DNA from 3 places in the Pseudomonas sp. B19(2017) genome. Region 2 is predicted to be linked to each of the others. Evidence: predicted binding sites of a transcription regulator. Region 2 holds the regulator's gene; each other region holds the start of a gene.
What was found. Region 2 encodes FliA, which starts transcription of late flagellar genes. Its sites were predicted from a motif close to CTAAAGTTTNNNNNNNNNNNGCCGNTAA; they were not measured.
Positions count from the first base shown of each region.

Region 1: motA (flagellar motor stator protein MotA) is a predicted target of FliA. The motif match lies at 3,693-3,720, and genes of this name have one in related genera.
Region 3: CAF70_RS23315 (methyl-accepting chemotaxis protein) is a predicted target of FliA. The motif match lies at 2,317-2,344, and genes of this name have one in related genera.

Region 1 covers NZ_NEJR01000028.1:16,326-22,051, reverse strand. The annotation lists gene serB (phosphoserine phosphatase SerB) at 1-261, shown strand, start outside; gene asd (archaetidylserine decarboxylase) at 392-1,255, opposite strand; gene CAF70_RS24965 (rhodanese-like domain-containing protein) at 1,265-2,074, opposite strand; gene CAF70_RS24960 (HDOD domain-containing protein) at 2,119-3,654, opposite strand; gene motA (flagellar motor stator protein MotA) at 3,785-4,636, shown strand; gene motB (flagellar motor protein MotB) at 4,640-5,653, shown strand.
Region 2 covers NZ_NEJR01000018.1:94,504-100,229, reverse strand. The annotation lists gene CAF70_RS21395 (chemotaxis protein CheA) at 1-1,166, opposite strand, end outside; gene CAF70_RS21390 (protein phosphatase CheZ) at 1,179-1,967, opposite strand; gene CAF70_RS21385 (chemotaxis response regulator CheY) at 1,989-2,363, opposite strand; gene fliA (RNA polymerase sigma factor FliA) at 2,482-3,222, opposite strand; gene fleN (flagellar synthesis regulator FleN) at 3,219-4,052, opposite strand; gene flhF (flagellar biosynthesis protein FlhF) at 4,146-5,456, opposite strand; gene flhA (flagellar biosynthesis protein FlhA) at 5,468-5,726, opposite strand, start outside.
Region 3 covers NZ_NEJR01000022.1:35,420-41,145, reverse strand. The annotation lists gene ggt (gamma-glutamyltransferase) at 1-179, shown strand, start outside; gene CAF70_RS23315 (methyl-accepting chemotaxis protein) at 313-2,097, opposite strand; gene CAF70_RS23305 (neutral zinc metallopeptidase) at 2,512-3,399, opposite strand; gene pcaH (protocatechuate 3,4-dioxygenase subunit beta) at 3,626-4,345, shown strand; gene pcaG (protocatechuate 3,4-dioxygenase subunit alpha) at 4,356-4,961, shown strand; gene trmA (tRNA (uridine(54)-C5)-methyltransferase TrmA) at 5,004-5,726, opposite strand, start outside.

The sequences.
Region 1 (5,726 bases), on a different contig from region 2:
GCTGTGGAGCCGATCGTCGATGCCCAGCGCAAGGCCGAGCTGCTGCAGAAGCTGGCCAGCGAGGAAGGTTTGCAGCTGGAGCAGACCATTGCCGTGGGTGACGGTGCCAACGACCTGCCGATGTTGTCGCTGGCCGGCCTGGGTGTGGCGTTCCGCGCCAAGCCGCTGGTACGCCAGTCGGCCAAGCAGGCGATTTCCACCCTGGGGCTGGATGGGGTGCTTTACCTGCTGGGGCTGCGAGACCGCGACGCGCGCGGCTGATCCGGGAATCTGGGGCTGCTTTGCAGCCCTTCGCGGGCATGCCCGCTCCCACAGGGTAAGCGCGACCTTCTCTGTGGGAGCGGGCGTGCCCGCGAAGGGCCGCAAAGCGGCCCCAGGTTCTATCAGGCACTCAAGCCTGCGCAGGCACCGCCAACTGCTGCCCCATGCGCACAGCAGAGCCGGCACCCAGCGTTTCGGCCCACTTCACCTGCTCCGGCCCGAACAGCACGATAGCAGTCGACCCCAGCTTGAAGCGGCCCAGTTCGGCACCTTTCTCCAGGTGGATTGGTGCGCGGCTGGCTTCGTCGTAGCGGAAGGTCTTCAGTTCACGCTTGGGTGGCGTCACCAGCCCGGCCCACACGGTTTCGATCGAAGCGACGATCATTGCGCCAACCAGCACCACGGCCATCGGCCCGCGCTCGGTATCGAACAGGCAGACCACGCGCTCGTTGCGGGCGAACAGCTCGGGGACGTTCTCTGCGGTGGTCTGGTTGACCGAGAACAGGCGGCCCGGAACGTAGACCATTTCACGCAGGGTACCGGCCAGCGGCATGTGCACGCGGTGGTAGTCCTTGGGCGACAGGTAGATGGTGGCGAACTCGCCGCCCATGAATGGCGCGGCCATGGCCGGGTCACCGCCCAGCAGCTCCTGCGCGCTGAAACCGTGGCCCTTGGCCTGGAAGATGCGGCCGTGCTCGATCGGGCCAAGCTGGCTGACGGCACCGTCGGCCGGGCACAGGATGGCGCCGGGGGTCTCGTCCAGCGGGCGGGCACCCGGCTTCAGGGCTCGGGTGAAGAATGCATTGAAGTGCTCGTAGGCGCTCAGGTCCTCGACCAGCGCTTCGCTCATGTTGACCTGGTAACGCTTGGCGAACCAGGCGGTGAAGGCATTCTTGAACCAGCGCACGCGGCACTCGGCGATGCAACCGGCCAGCCGCGACAGCAGGTGGTGCGGCAGCAGGTACTGGCTGATGATGAACAAACGGGATTTCATGCAGGTTCCTTAAACTTCTACAGGCGTGTCCGGGTGGTTGCCCCATTCGCTCCACGAGCCGGCGTAGGCCTTGACGCGCGGGTAGCCAAGGGCCTTGGCCACCAGGTAGGTGAAACCGGAGCGGCGGTGGGTCTGGCAGTGGGTGATCACTTCCTTGTCGGGGGTGATACCCAGCTTCTGCAGGACGTCGGCGATGTCCTGGCGGATGCGCAGGTGGTCGTTGAGGTCCATGCCGGCGGTCCACTCGAAGTTGATCGCGCCGGGGATGTGGCCGCCCTTGGCTGCCAGTACTTTTTCTCCGCTGAATTCCTGCGGGCCACGGGCGTCCCAGATGACCAGGTCGTCGGCGCCCAGGCGGCTTTGCAGGTACTCGCGGGTGGCGGTAGGGGCGCTGTCGATGCGCAGGTGCACCGGCGTATTGCCATTGGCTGGCACTTCGGTGGAGAGCTTGTCGGCCGGCCAGGCCTGGATGCCGCCATTGAGGTAGTGGTAGCGCTGGTGGCCGATCACGTCGAGCAGCCAGATGAAGCGCCCGGCCCAGCCGCCGCCTTCATCGTCATACACTACATACACGGCATCGTCGCGGTGGCCGAGTTCGCTGAACAGTTTTTCCAGCTCGCCAAGGGCCGGCAGCAGGCCGGGCGCGGGTGGCTGGCCAAGCTGGGTACGCTTGCCTTCGACGAAGCGTGCCCCGGGGATATGCCCGCTGACATAGCGGTTGGCGCTGCTCAGGTCGACCAGGATCAGCTGTGGCGAATCCAGGCGTTGCAGCAGGTCCGCGGCTTCGATCACCAGGGGCAGGCCGGAAAAGTCAGTCATCCACGGTCTCCAATGTGGAAAGAGGGGCGATTGTAGCGCAAGGCTCAGGCCTTGCGGTTGGCAAACACCGACAGCGCCCGTTCGGTGCACTGCGCGGTCTTGCCGAAGGCTTGCACGCTGACATCGGCCAGCGGCCGGCCGCCTTGGTCAGCCACCATCAGCATCAGCACCTGCCCGTTCACCGCCAGCGAGCGCAGCAGTACGTGCTCGCTGTGGAACAAGGCACGCAGCGGGGCCGGCAGCAGGGCCGAGAACTGGCTGTGGTTTTCCGGGGTGATGCGCAATTGCCCGGCCTGGCCCAGCAGCTTCTGCAGCAGTTTGTTCTGCGTCACCGGCAGCACCAGCGCGCCGGCTTCCTTGGGCAGGCCGGCCATCTGCTGCACGCGCAGCTGGTCGTTGGCCTTGTCCAGGCTCAGCAGCAGGATGCGCTGCATGCCAGAGGCCAGCAGGGCTTCGATAACCTGCGTGGCCAGGTGCACGCTGTTGGTGAACGGGCTGGGCTGGGCCAGAAGGTCCTGGCACAGCTTGCGCCAGCGCGCCAGTTCGTCGCTGGTGGGCGGTGGCGGCGCCAGCATGTCCGGGTGCGGGCGACGCTGATGCCAGGGCCAGATCAGCGCTTCGGCCGGATGGAACAGGGCATGCTGGGCATGGCGGCGGGCGCTGGCGGCAGCTTGCTGGTGCACCTGTTGCTGCACGTCTTCCAGCGAGGTCTGCAGGTACAGTGCGGTCAGCAACTGCCAGCGCAGCAGGTGGGGGTTGTCCCAGCCCACCTGTGCCGCCAGGGCCAGGTTGTTGGCCAGCAGCACGGTGTTGGCCGGCTGGTTGAACCAGCGACGCAGACCAGGTTCGGCGTCCAGGCGGTGTTGCTGGCTGAGCAGGTCCTGGTCGCGGGCGATATTCAGCACCTGCGCCAGTTGTTCGCGTTCTTCCAGCAACAGGCGGTAACCCTGGGTCACCCATTGTGGCAGGCGCCAGTACTCTGCCATGGTCTGGCACAGTTCCAGGATGCGCACGCCAAACAGTTCTTCCTCGACATGGGCGGCGTCTTCGCCCTTGTGGATAACCCGCAGCTCCCAGGTATCGAGCAGCTTGGGGTAGGCCAGCGCCAGCGGCCAGAGCGGTGACAGGAACAGCAGGCTGCCCCAGTGGATCTCCTGCCACAGCCGTGCCAGGCGGCTGGCGAACAGGCCGCTGGCTTGCTGCGAGGCGTGCTGGCTGATCAGCTGGAACTGGCACAGTACCGGCGGGATCTCTTCGACGGGCACCGCTGGCAGGCGTTTGAGCAGCTGTTCGCTGCGCTCCAGGCCCAGGCGGTTGAGGGCGACTTCCAGGCTTTCGGCAGGCTCGGCCAGGCTGGCATTGGTGGGGTGATTGGCTTCGCGCATCACCGACAGCACCAGCGCCGGGCTATCCTGCATCAGTTCGGCGATATCGCGAAGCGAGCGGCGGCTATCGTGGATGGCGGCCATGACCCGGTCGTAGCTGTGCTTCGGCACGGGGATGCGAACGCTCTCGAGCAGCTTTACCCAGGCCTCTAGCGTACGTGGAGCCTGAGCGGGCACCTTGGTTTCAATTGGCATTTTGACATCAGTCCGAACTGGCTTTTCGCAATGAGTGGCTATAGTCTGGCGCAGTTCTGCCGATAAGTAGAAGAAGAGTTTTAAAGCTCCCGCCTCTTCCCCTGACCACGACAGCAAGTGCTTTGAACCTATGGCTAAAATTATCGGCATCATCGTCGTATTCGCGAGCGTGCTCGGCGGATACGTGCTCTCCCACGGCAAGATCGCAGCGCTGATCCAGCCGTTCGAAGTACTGATCATTGGCGGTGCGGCCTTTGGTGCATTCCTGCAGGCCAACCCTGGCCACATGACCATGCACGTCATCAAGAAGTCGATGAAGATGTTCGGCTCGCGCTTCACTCACGCGTTCTACCTGGAAGTGCTGGGCCTGGTGTACGAGATCCTCAACAAAAGCCGTCGTGAAGGCATGATGGCCATCGAGGCCGACATCGAGGATGCCGCCGCCAGCCCGATCTTCGCCAAGTACCCGACGGTGCTGGCCGATGAGCGCATGACCGCGTTCGTCTGCGACTACCTGCGCATCATGTCCACCGGCAACATGGCCCCGCACGAGCTCGAGGGCCTGTTCGACATGGAACTGCTGAGCATGAAGGAAGAGCTGGAGCATCCCTCCCATGCTGTGACCGGCATCGCCGACGGCATGCCCGGCTTCGGTATCGTTGCGGCGGTACTGGGTATCGTGGTGACCATGGCCTCGCTCGGCGATGGTGACCAGGCTTCCATCGGCCTCCATGTGGGTGCGGCACTGGTGGGTACCTTCTTCGGTATTCTGGCGGCCTACGGCTTCTTCGGCCCGTTGGCCAAGTGCCTGGAGCACGATGCCAAGGAAGAGCTGAACCTCTACGAATCGATCAAGGCGTCGCTGGTGGCCTCGGCCTCGGGCATGCCGCCTTCGCTGGCGGTCGAGTTCGGGCGCAAGGTGCTGTACCCCAAGCACCGTCCAAGCTTCGCCGAGCTGGAACAAGCGGTTCGCGGTCGCTGAGTCATGGAGAACAATCAGCCCATCATCGTCAAGCGCGTAAAGCGCTTTGGCGGCGGCCACCACGGCGGCGCCTGGAAAATCGCCTTCGCCGACTTCGCCACGGCGATGATGGCGTTCTTCCTGGTGCTGTGGCTTTTGTCCACGGCCACGCCGGAGCAGAAGATCGCCATTGCCGGCTATTTCAAAGACCCGATAGGCTTTTCGGAAAGCGGCACGCCCTACGTCATCGACCTGGGCGGCTCGCCCCAGCTGGCGCCGGAAAAGACCATCAACCCCGAAGCCAAGTCCGAGCCGACGCCTGATACCAGCATCCAGCTGGACAAGGACCAGGTGGAGACAATGGCCGAGCAGGTCGAGCGCGAGCGCCTGGAGTTGCTACTGCAGGAACTGCAGAACAAGGTGGAAGAGAACCCGCAGCTGCAGAAGTTCAAGGACCAGATCCTGTTCGAGATCACCCAGGACGGCCTGCGCATCCAGATCATGGATGCCGAGAACCGGCCGATGTTCGACATTGGCAGTGCGCGCCTGCAGCCGTACTTCGAGGACATCCTGCTGGCCATGGCCGACACCATCAAGGCCGTGCCGAACAAGATCAGCATCAGTGGCCACACCGACGCCAAGCCGTATGCCGGCAGTGGCGAGTTCGGCAATTGGGAGCTGTCGGCCAACCGCGCCAACGCCGCGCGCCGTGCGCTGGTGGCCGGTGGCTACCCGGACGGCCAAGTGGCACGGGTGGTGGGTTATGCCTCGTCGTCGCTGTTCGACCGCAAGAACCCGTTCAACCCGGTCAACCGGCGCATCGATATCATCGTGCTGACCAAGAAGGCCCAGCGCAACATCGAGGGTGAGCAGGGTACGCCGGAGGCACCGCCTGCCGAGCCTGCACCTCCGGCCGCTGCGGCACCGGATGCGCCAGCGGGGACCGAGCAGGCACCCATGCAGCCGCGTGAACTGCGCCAGAAGCTGAACATCTTCGAAGAGGGGGCGTTGAAGATGTATGAGACCAAGGAACAGTAAACCCTACAGGATCGCGCTGTAGCTGAAGCAAGCGCGGAACCTGTGGGAGCGGGCTTGCCCGCGAACACGGGCG
Region 2 (5,726 bases):
CCGCTGTTCAGGCCCAGGCGCACCAGGCGGTTACGTACCAGCACCAGTTCGCCGACCATGTTCATGATCTCGTCCAGGCGTGCGGTATCGACCCGTACGGTGGTCTCCGCTTCGCTGGCGCCATGCTTGTCGGCGGCCGCGGCCGGGGCGCGGGGTGCTGCGGCAGGTTTGCTGGCAGGTGCCGGCGTAGCTGCGGCTGGCTTGGCCACGGGCTGGCTGTCGGCCTTGGCCGCTGCCGGCGCTTGCGCCTTGGCCGCAGCCGGGGCTTCGACGGCGGCAACGTCGCTACCGAACTTGCCCTTGCCATGCAGTTGGTCCAGCAGCGCCTCGAACTCGTGCTCGCTGATGTCGTCGCCGCCAGCATGGGTGTCCGCTGCGGCAGGCGCTGGCGCCTTGGCGCCGGGCAAGGCATCGGCCTGGAAGGTGCCCTTGCCATGCAACTGGTCCAGCAGCGATTCGAATTCGGCGTCGGTAATTTCGTCGCTGGCCGTTTCCGGCGCGCTGACAACCGGCTGCGCAGCCACCTCGGCGCTGAACTGGCCTTTGCCGTGCAACTGGTCGAGCAGCGACTCGAACTCGGCGTCGGTGATTTCGTCACCTTCACCGCTGACAGTCTCGCCCTGCATCTGCTCGTCGGCCGCAGCTTGTGCCTTGACCGCATCGAGCGAATCGAGCAGCTGTTCGAACTCGCTGTCGGTGATGTCCTGCTCCTCGGCTGGCGCCTCGGCAACCGGCGCCGGCGCCGCAGCGGCAGGCACTTCAACGCTTTCGGCGCCGCCCGGCTCGGCCAGGCGCGACAACGCCGCCAACAGCTCGGGGGTAGCCGCGGTCACTTCAGTGCGCTCGCGCACCTGGCCAAACATGCTGTTGACCGTATCCAGTGCCTCGAGCACCACATCCATCAGTTCCGCGTCGACCCGGCGCTCACCTTTGCGCAGGACGTCGAACACGTTCTCGGCGATATGGCAGCACTCCACCAGCTCGTTCAGCTGAAGGAAGCCGGCGCCCCCTTTTACAGTGTGGAAACCGCGAAAGATCGCATTGAGCAGGTCGGCATCGTCGGGCCGGCTTTCCAGCTCGACCAGTTGCTCGGACAGTTGCTCAAGAATTTCGCCGGCTTCTACCAGGAAATCCTGGAGGATTTCTTCATCGGCGCCGAAGCTCATCAAACGTGCTCCTTAAAAACCAAGGCTGGACAGCAGATCATCGACATCGTCCTGACCGGACACGACGTCTTCACGCTTATCGGCATGAATCTGCGGACCTTCACCCCGAGTCGGATGTTTTTCTCGATCTTTTTCTGCACGCAGTTGATCGTGGTCATGCTGGATACCGGCAAAGCGGTCGACCTGGCTGGCCATCAGCACCAGTTTGAGCAGGTTGCTTTCCACCTCGGTGACCAGGTTGGTGACGCGCTTGATCACCTGGCCGGTCAGGTCCTGATAGTCCTGAGCCAGCAGAATGTCGTTGAGGTGGCCGGCGACCTTGCGGTTACCTTCGGCACTGTGCGTCAGGAAACTGTCGACGCGCTTGACCAGCTCACGGAACTCCGGCGCAGCGACTTCGCGGCGCATGAAGCGCTGCCAGTCGGCGCTCAGGGCCTTGGCCTCGCTGGCCAGCTCGTTGAGCACCGGGGTGCTTTCCTCGACCAGGTCCATGGTGCGGTTGGCCGCGCCCTCGGTAAGCCTGACCACATACGACAGGCGCTCGGTGGCGTCGGTTATCTGCGACACCTCCTCGGCCTGCGGCATGGTCGGGTCGATCTGGAAACTGACGATGGCACTGTGCAGCTCGCGGGTCAGCTTGCCGACTTCCTGGTACAGGCCGCGGTCGCGGGTCTGGTTCAGCTCGTGAATCAGCTGCACCGCCTCGCCGAAACGGCCTCGCTCCAGGCTCTCAACCAGCTCCTGGGCATGCTTCTTCAGGGTCGATTCGAACTCGCCCAAAGACGTTTGTGATGAATCCATGGCGCGCCCCCCTGACGTGACTCAGCCGTTGACGCGTTCGAAGATCTTCTCGATCTTTTCTTTGAGCACCTGGGCGGTGAACGGCTTGACCACATAGCCGTTGACCCCGGCCTGGGCCGCTTCGATGATCTGGTCGCGCTTGGCCTCGGCCGTCACCATCAGGACCGGCATGGTTTTCAGCTTGTCGCTGGCACGCACTTTACGCAGCAGGTCGATGCCGGACATGCCGGGCATGTTCCAGTCGGTCACGAGGAAATCAAAGTGGCCGTTTTCCAGCATCGGCAGCGCCGTGGTGCCATCATCGGCTTCTTCGGTGTTGGTGAAGCCCAGGTCACGCAACAGGTTCTTGATGATCCGCCGCATCGTCGAAAAGTCGTCAACGATGAGGATTTTCATATCTTTGTTCAAGTAGACCTCCAAGCAGTCTCAAACGCGCTCGGTCCCGAGCGCGCATTCAATCAATTCGGTGCAACATGGAAAACGCACGTGGAAAAAGACGGCAATGCCAGCGGGCTCAACGCGCCCGCCATTCCCCCAGGCGGCTGCGCAGGCGCGCGGCACACTGGCTGTGCAACTGGCTGACCCGCGACTCGCTGACCCCAAGCACCTCACCGATTTCCTTGAGGTTCAGCTCTTCGTCGTAGTACAGCGCCAGCACCAGGCGTTCACGCTCCGGCAGGTTGGCGATGGCCTCGGTCAGGGCAACCTGGAAGCGCTCGTCCTCCAGGCCACGCGCAGGCTCGACCTGGCCGCTGGCGCCGTCCTCATGCAGCCCTTCGTGCTCGCCGTCCTGCAGCAGGTCGTCGAAACTGAACAGGCGGCTGCCCAGGGTATCGTTCAAGATCCCGTAGTAATCATCGAGACTCAATTGGAGTTCGGCAGCAACTTCATGATCTTTAGCGTCGCGACCGGTTCTGGCCTCCACGGCACGCATCGCGTCACTGACCATGCGCGTGTTGCGGTGCACCGAACGCGGCGCCCAGTCACCCTTGCGCACTTCATCGAGCATGGCCCCGCGAATGCGGATGCCGGCGTAGGTTTCAAAGCTGGCGCCCTTGCTGGCGTCATACTTGTTGGCCACTTCCAGCAGGCCGATCATGCCGGCCTGGATCAAGTCCTCGACCTGCACGTTGGCCGGCAGCCGCGCCAGCAAGTGGTAGGCGATGCGCTTGACCAGCGGGGCGTAACGCTCGATCAGCTCGTACTGGGCGTCTTTCGACGCGCGGCTATACATCTTGAAACCGCTGGCATTCATAACACAGGTCCCGCGCTGGTGGGTTGCACCAGGCGCTCGACAAAGAACTCCAGATGACCGCGCGGGTTGGCCGGCAGCGGCCAGCTGTCGACCTTCTGGGCAATCGCCTTGAATGCCAGCGCGCACTTGGAGCGAGGGAAGGCTTCGTAAACCGCGCGCTGCTTCTGCACTGCCTTGCGCACGCACTCGTCATACGGCACGGCGCCCACGTACTGCAGGGCAACGTCGAGGAAGCGGTCGGTGACCTTGGTCAGCTTGGCGAACAGGTTGCGCCCTTCCTGCGGGCTTTGTGCCATGTTGGCCAGCACACGGAAGCGGTTCATGCCGTAGTCGCGGTTAAGCAGCTTGATCAGGGCGTAGGCATCGGTGATAGAGGTGGGTTCGTCGCACACCACCAGCAGCACTTCCTGGGCGGCGCGGACGAAGCTGACCACCGAGTCACCGATACCGGCCGCGGTGTCGATCACCAGCACGTCCAGGTTGTCGCCGACTTCGCTGAAGGCCTGGATCAACCCGGCATGCTGGGCCGGGGCCAGGTGCACCATGCTCTGCGTGCCCGAGGCCGCCGGCACGATGCGCACCCCGCCCGGCCCCTGCAACATCACGTCGCGCAGCTCGCAGCGCCCTTCGATGACATCGGCCAGCGTCCGCTTGGGGGTCAGCCCCAGCAGCACGTCGACATTGGCCAGGCCCAGGTCGGCGTCAAGCAGCATGACCCTGCGACCAAGCTCGGCCAGCGCCAGGGACAGGTTCACTGAAACGTTAGTCTTGCCGACGCCACCTTTGCCACCGGTCACGGCGATCACCTGTACGGGATGCATGCTACCCATGTCTGTTCTTTACCTTGTCTCGCTGGGACTCAGGCCACACGTAGGGCAATTCTGCGTACCCTTTGGCATAGCTACCTTGCACACGCTTCATCATCAACCCGCTCGCCGTGGGTTGTGATAGAGATCAGCGAACATGTCGGCCATGGCCTCTTCGCTGGGCTCGTCCTGCTGCTGCACATTGACCGCGCGGGTAACCAGCTGGTGCCCGCGAGGCAGGTGCAGGTCGTCAGGAATGCGCGGCCCATCGGTCAGGTAGGCCACTGGCAGTTCGTGACTGATGGCAAGGCTCAGCACGTCGCCAAGGCTCGCCGTTTCATCGAGTTTGGTCAGGATGCAACCGGCCAGGCCGCAGCGCTTGTAGCTGTGGTAGGCGGCAGTCAGCACCTGCTTCTGGCTGGTGGTGGCCAGCACCAGGTAGTTCTTGGCGGCAATGCCCCGCCCGGCCAGGGTTTCCAGTTGCAGGCGCAGGGCCGGGTCGCTGGCTTGCAGGCCGGCGGTATCGATCAGCACCACGCGCTTGCGCAACAGCGGCTCCAGCGCCGCGGCCAACGACTGGCCCGGGTCGACATAGGTCACCGGCACGTTGAGGATACGGCCCAGCGTCTTGAGCTGTTCCTGGGCGCCGATGCGGAAGCTGTCCATGCTCACCAGCGCCAGGTTCTGCGCGCCGTACTTGAGCACGTAGCGGGCGGCCAGCTTGGCCAGGGTGGTGGTCTTGCCCATGCCGGCCGGGCCGACCATGGCGATCACCCCGCCCTCTTCGATCGGCTCGATCTCGGGAATTTCGATCATCCGCGCCAGGTGCGCCAGCAGCATGCGCCAGGCCTGACGTGGCTCGTCGATCTCGGCGGTCAGGTCAAGCAGCTCGCGGGCGATCGGCCCGGACAGGCCGATGCGCTGCAGGCGGCGCCAGACCGTGGCCTGCTGCGGCTTGCTGCCCTGCAGCTGATTCCAGGCCAGCGAACCGAGCTGCACTTCCAGCAGCTCGCGCAGGCCCGACAGCTCGGAGCGCATGGCATCGAACAGGCGTGGGTCGACCGGTGCCGAGGCAGGGGCTGGCGCAACGGCCTCGGGCGCATCGACGTGCGGTTCGATCAATGGCTCGGCGGCGGTCAGCGATTGCCCGGCGAACAATTGGCGGTTGTTGTCACTGCTGTCCTGGCGGTGGCCCAGTTCGGCCTGGGCAGTGGCGATGCGCGTATGGGTCTTGCGCAGCTCTTCTTCCAGCTCGGCATTGGGCACACGCGGGGCCAGGGCGGACAGCTTGTAGTCCAGCGCAGCCGTCAGTTCGACACCGCCGGCGATGCGGCGGTTGCCGATGATCGCGGCATCGGCGCCCAGCTCATCGCGGACCAGCTTCATGGCCTGACGCATATCGGCGGCGAAAAATCGCTTAACTTGCATTATCCACTACCTCAGCCGTTAGGGCCCACGGTGGCAACGATGGTGACTTGCTTGTTGTCAGGTATTTCCTGATACGCCAGAACATGCAAATTCGGTACAGCCAGGCGACCGAAACGCGACAGCATGGCGCGGATCGGGCCGGCGACCAGCAGGATGGCCGGCTGGCCCTGCATTTCCTGGCGCTGGGCCGCTTCGATCAACGAACGCTGCAGCTTCTCGGCCATGCTCGGTTCCAGAAGAACACCGTCTTCCTGACCTTGCCCGGCCCTT
Region 3 (5,726 bases), on a different contig from region 2:
ACTTCGACAGCTATGCGCCGCTGACCGGGCCGGTGGCCGATGAACTGAAGAAGATGGGTTATGTGCTGGAGGACCAGGGTTGGGAGATGGGTGACATCCAGGCGATCCGGGTGGACGGGACGAAGCTTGAGACCGCTTCGGATCCGCGTGGGCGTGGTGTGGGGATGATCGTCAAGTAAGCGGTTCGTCAGTGCCGGCCCTATCGCCGGCAAGCCAGCTCCCACAGGTACGGCGCAGCCCCGAGGCTTGTGCTATCCCTGTGGGAGCCTGGCTTGCCGGCGATGGGCCGCAAAGCGGCCCCGGATTCCAGGATCAGACGCGGAACTGGCTGACCAGCGTCTGCAGCTGCCCACCAAGGCGCGCCAGCTCCACGCTGGACGCCGCCGTCTCGTCACTGGCCGCCGCCGTCTGTTCCGATACATCGCGCACATTCAGGATGCTGCGGCTGATTTCCTCCGCCACCGCACTTTGCTGCTCGGCCGCTGCGGCAATCTGCTGGTTCATCGACTGGATGCTCGACACTGTGCTGGTGATGCTTTCCAGCGAAGCCCCGGCCTTGCGCGCCAGCTCGACGCTGCTGTCGGTCAGGGTACGGCTGCCGTGCATGGCCGCAGCCACTTGCTGGGTCCCGTGCTGCAGGCTGGCGATCAGCTCTTCGATCTCCTCGGTGGATTTCTGTGTGCGCTGGGCCAGGCCGCGTACTTCGTCGGCAACCACGGCAAAGCCACGACCGGCCTCGCCGGCACGCGCCGCCTCGATTGCTGCGTTCAGTGCCAGCAAGTTGGTCTGTTCAGCCACCGACTTGATCACATCCATCACGCTGCCGATCTTCTGGCTTTCCTGCTGCAGCAGGTTCATGGCCTCGGTGGAGCGGTGCATGTCCTCGGCCAGGCGCTCGATCTGGCCAATGGCTTCGCCTACCACGCGGTCGCCGGCGCGGGCTTCGTCATCGGCACCGGTGGCGGCATGCGAGGCCTGTTCGGCATTGCGCGCCACTTCCTGAACGGTAGCGGCCATTTCGTGCATGGCGGTGGCTACCTGGTCGGTCTCGACTTTCTGGCTGTTGGCGCCGGCGCTGGTCTGCTCGGTCACCGCCGACAGTTCCTCGGCAGCACTGGCGATCTGGGTGACGCCGTCGCGGATGCCGCTGATCAGCTCGCGCAACGTGGAGCCCATGCGGGCGATGCCTTGTTGCAGCATGCCCAGTTCGTCGCGGCGGGTGACGCGCAGGTGTTGGGTGAGGTCGCCGCTGGCGATCTTTTCCACTGCCGCCAGGGTGTCGCGCAGCGGGCGGGTGATCTGCCGGGTGATCAGCACTGCCGCTAGCACGCCGACCAGCAGTGCCAGCAGCGTGGCGATGGTCTGCAGGCTGCGGGCCTGGGTGCTCTCGATGTCACGGCGCTGCAGCTGGATCTGGTACAGCGCGTCGCTGCGCTTGACGATATCGGCACCCTGCACGGTCATTTCGGCGCGCGCAGTATTGATATTGGCGACGGCATCGCGGAACTGGCGCACGGCGTCACGGTAGGCCAGCACCGAGCCTTCGAACTGTTGCAGGCGCGTGTCTTCGGCCGGCAGCTGGCGCTTGAGGTTGTCGATTTCGGCCAGGGCGCCGTCCAGCTGGCGCAGGGCGGCCTGCTCGTTGGCGGCGCTGTTGTCGGCAATGTAGCCGCGTACGTCGATGCGCACCTGCAACAGTTGCTGGCGGGCCTTGCTGACCAGCTGGTACTGGGCCAGGCGCACGCTGTCGGCCTCGGGGCGTGCCATCACTTCCTGGCTGAGGGCGTCCATGGCCTGGTCGGCCTGGCTGGCCGAGCCGTCCATGGCCGCGCGCGCGGTGCGGGTGGCGTCGTAGCCCTGGCGCATCTTGTTCAGCGACACCTTGTAGGCGCTGATGGTCTCGCCCAGTTCACCCAGCAGCTTGATGTTTTCCGGGCTCTTGAAGGTGCTGGCCAGGTAGGCCTGCTGCTTGCTGAAGGCGTCCAGCTTGGTCTGGGTGTTGGCGGCGGCGGCATCGTCGCCGTTGGCGATCATGTACTGCAGGCGCGCAATGCGCAGGTCGGTCAGGTCCTTGTTGAGCTGGCCGATATCGCCCATCCAGTTACTGCGGTCGATCAGGCTACCGAGGCTGGTCCAGCCGGTCAGGGCTAGCAGGCCGGTGAGGATCAGTACCAGGCCGAAGCCCAGGCCGAGTTTAAGGTTGACGCTGATGTTGGCGAACCAGTTGTTCATGCACGCTCTCCAGAAGTTTTTCGCTCGCTTGATCGACGATCGCCAGGCGTTGTTGTTCTGGATGCCTGCTGATTCGTGCAGGGGTTATCGGCAGTGATGGGGGAAGCTGAAACGCTTTTTCAGCAAAAAAGCAGAATTGAGGGAGAATCTAAAAGCTAGCGCAGTCCTTGTGGGAGCGGGCGTGCCCGCGAACACCGGCGGAGCCGGTGCTATCCACCGCGCTGGATTCTTCGCGGGCATGCCCGCTCCCACAGGGATTGCGCCGGCTGTGGCGGCTATTTAAAGGTTGCGCGCACTGAAAGTATCGCAACGGTTCACCTCACCTTCGGCAAACCCGGCCTTGAACCAGCGTACCCGCTGCGCCGAGGTGCCGTGGGTGAACGAGTCTGGTACCACGCGCCCGCGGCCTTGCTGCTGCAGGCGGTCATCGCCAATGGCATTGGCCGCATTCAGCGCCTCTTCGACGTCACCTGGCTCCAGCCAGTTCAGGCGCTTCTGCGCCTGGTAGGCCCATACCCCGGCCAGGCAGTCGGCCTGCAGCTCCTGGCGCACCAGCAGGCCATTGTCGCCTTCCATGCGCTGGCCACTGCGGCGCGCGGCATCGACCTTGGCCGACACGCCTAGCAGGGTCTGCACGTGATGGCCGATTTCATGGGCAATCACGTAGGCCTGGGCAAAGTCGCCGGCCGCGGCGAAGCGGGTTTCCATTTCGCGGAAGAATGACATGTCCAGGTAGACCCGCTGGTCGGCCGGACAGTAGAACGGCCCCACCGCCGCCGAAGCAAAGCCGCAGGCCGAATTGACCTGGCCGCTGAACAGCACCAGTTTGGGGTCGCGGTACTGTTTGCCGCCTTCGGCGAACAGAGCTTTCCAGGTGTCTTCGGTGTCGCCCAGGATCGAGGCGACGAATTCGGCCTGCTGGTCGTTGGCCGGCGGGGCCTTGCCACCCACGCTGCTGGGCGCCTGCTGTTGTTGCTGTTCCATCTGGCCGGCGAGCTGGCCAAGAATCTGCAACGGGTCCTGGCCGGTGAGCCAGCCGATGCCGACGATCAGCAGCACCGCTCCAAGCCCCAGCCCCTTGCCGCCGCCGAAGCGCATGCCGCCGCCACCACCTTCGCCTCGGGCATCGACCACATTGTCGCTGCGTCGGCCTTTTCGCCAATCCATGAATGCTCTCCGGAGCGTGAAACAAAAAGACAAGATTAGTCCACGTCAGCGGCGAATGTCAGGCCAAGGTGTTTATCCATAACCAGATGGTTATGTTTGAAACGCCTGATTTCAATATTCATCGCCCGCTACCTGTCCGAAACTTCATGTGGGAGCGGGCTTGCCCGCGGCAGGGTTTCGAAGAAGCCCCCCTCGCATTTCCATAATTCCAAGAGAGGAAACCGGCATGCCCGCCCAGGACAACAGCCGCTTCGTGATCCGTGATCGCAACTGGCACCCGAAAGCCCTTACGCCTGACTACAAGACGTCCATTGCCCGCTCGCCACGCCAGGCACTGGTCAGCATCCCGCAGTCGATCAGCGAAACCACTGGCCCGGACTTTTCCCACCTGGGTTTCGGCGCCCACGACCATGACCTGCTGCTGAACTTCAACAACGGTGGCTTGCCGATCGGCGAGCGCATCATCGTCGCCGGCCGTGTGGTCGACCAGTACGGCAAGCCTGTGCCGAACACCCTGGTAGAAATGTGGCAAGCCAACGCCGGGGGCCGCTACCGCCACAAGAACGACCGCTACCTGGCACCTCTGGATCCGAACTTCGGTGGCGTCGGCCGCTGCCTGACCGACCGTGACGGCTACTACAGCTTCCGCACCATCAAGCCGGGCCCGTACCCATGGCGCAACGGCCCGAACGACTGGCGCCCGGCGCACATCCACTTCGCCATCAGCGGCCCGTCGATCGCCACCAAGCTGATCACCCAGCTGTACTTCGAGGGTGACCCGCTGATCCCGATGTGCCCGATCGTCAAGTCGATCGCCAACCCGCAAGCCGTGCAGCAGTTGATCGCCAAGCTCGACATGAGCAACGCCAACCCGATGGACTGCCTGGCCTACCGCTTCGACATCGTGCTGCGCGGCCAGCGCAAGACCCACTTCGAAAACTGCTGAGGACCCCGCCATGCCAATCGAACTGCTGCCGGAAACCCCTTCGCAGACTGCCGGCCCCTACGTGCACATCGGCCTGGCCCTGGAGGCTGCCGGCAACCCGACCCGCGATCAGGAAATCTGGAACCGCCTGGCCAAGCCAGATGCGCCAGGCGAGCACATTTTGCTGATCGGCCAGGTGTATGACGGTAATGGCCACCTGGTGCGTGACTCGTTCCTGGAAGTGTGGCAAGCCGATGCCAACGGCGAGTACCAGGATGCCTACAACCTGGAAAACGCCTTCAACAGCTTCGGCCGCACCGCCACCACCTTCGATGCCGGCGAATGGACCCTGCACACGGTCAAGCCGGGTGTGGTGAATAACGCTGCAGGCTTGCCGATGGCACCGCACATCAACATCAGCCTGTTTGCCCGGGGGATCAACATCCACCTGCACACGCGGCTGTACTTCGATGACGAGGCCGAGGCCAATGCCAAGTGCCCGGTGCTCAACCTGATCGAGCAGCCGCAGCGACGCGAGACTCTGGTGGCCAAGCGTTGCGAGGTGGACGGGAAGACGGCGTATCGTTTCGATATCCGTATTCAGGGGGAAGGGGAGACGGTGTTCTTCGACTTCTGAGTTGGACCTCGGGGCTGCAAAGCAGCCCCGGCGATCTGAAGGTCAACGCCGAACCAGCAGCACCCCACTCTCCATATGGTGGGTATACGGGAACTGGTCAAACAACGCACACCGCTCGATGCGGTGGGTGTCCTGCAACTGGGCAATGTTCGCCGCCAGCGTCTCCGGGTTGCACGAGATGTACAGGATCCGCTCGAAACGCCGGGTCAACTCGCAGGTATCCGGGTCCATGCCCGCCCGCGGCGGGTCGACGAACACCGTACCGAACGCGTAGCTCTTCAGGTCGATGCCTTCCAGCCGGCGGAACGGCCGCACCCCATTCAGCGCCTGGGTCAGCTCTTCTGCCGACAGGCGCACCAGCCGCACGTTACCCACAGCGTTCTCGTCGAGGTTGCTCAGCGCGGCATTGACCGACGTCTTGCTGATCTCGGTAGCCAGCACCTTACGCACACGAGTGGCCAGCGGCAGGGTGAAGTTGCCGTTGCCGCAGTACAGCTCCAGCAGGTCGTCGTCCCGCTCGCCGATGGCCTCGAAGGCCCAGCTCAGCATCTTCTGGTTCACCGCGCCGTTGGGCTGGGTGAACGCGCCTTCCGGCTGGCGGTAGCTGAACACACGGCCGGCGACATCGAGTTTTTCCACCGCGTAGTCACGGCCGATGACCAGGCGCTTGCCCTTGGAGCGGCCAATGATGCTCACGCCCAGCTCTTTGGCCAGTTGCCGTGCGGCCACTTCCCAGGCCTCATCCAGCGGGCGGTGGTAGCACAG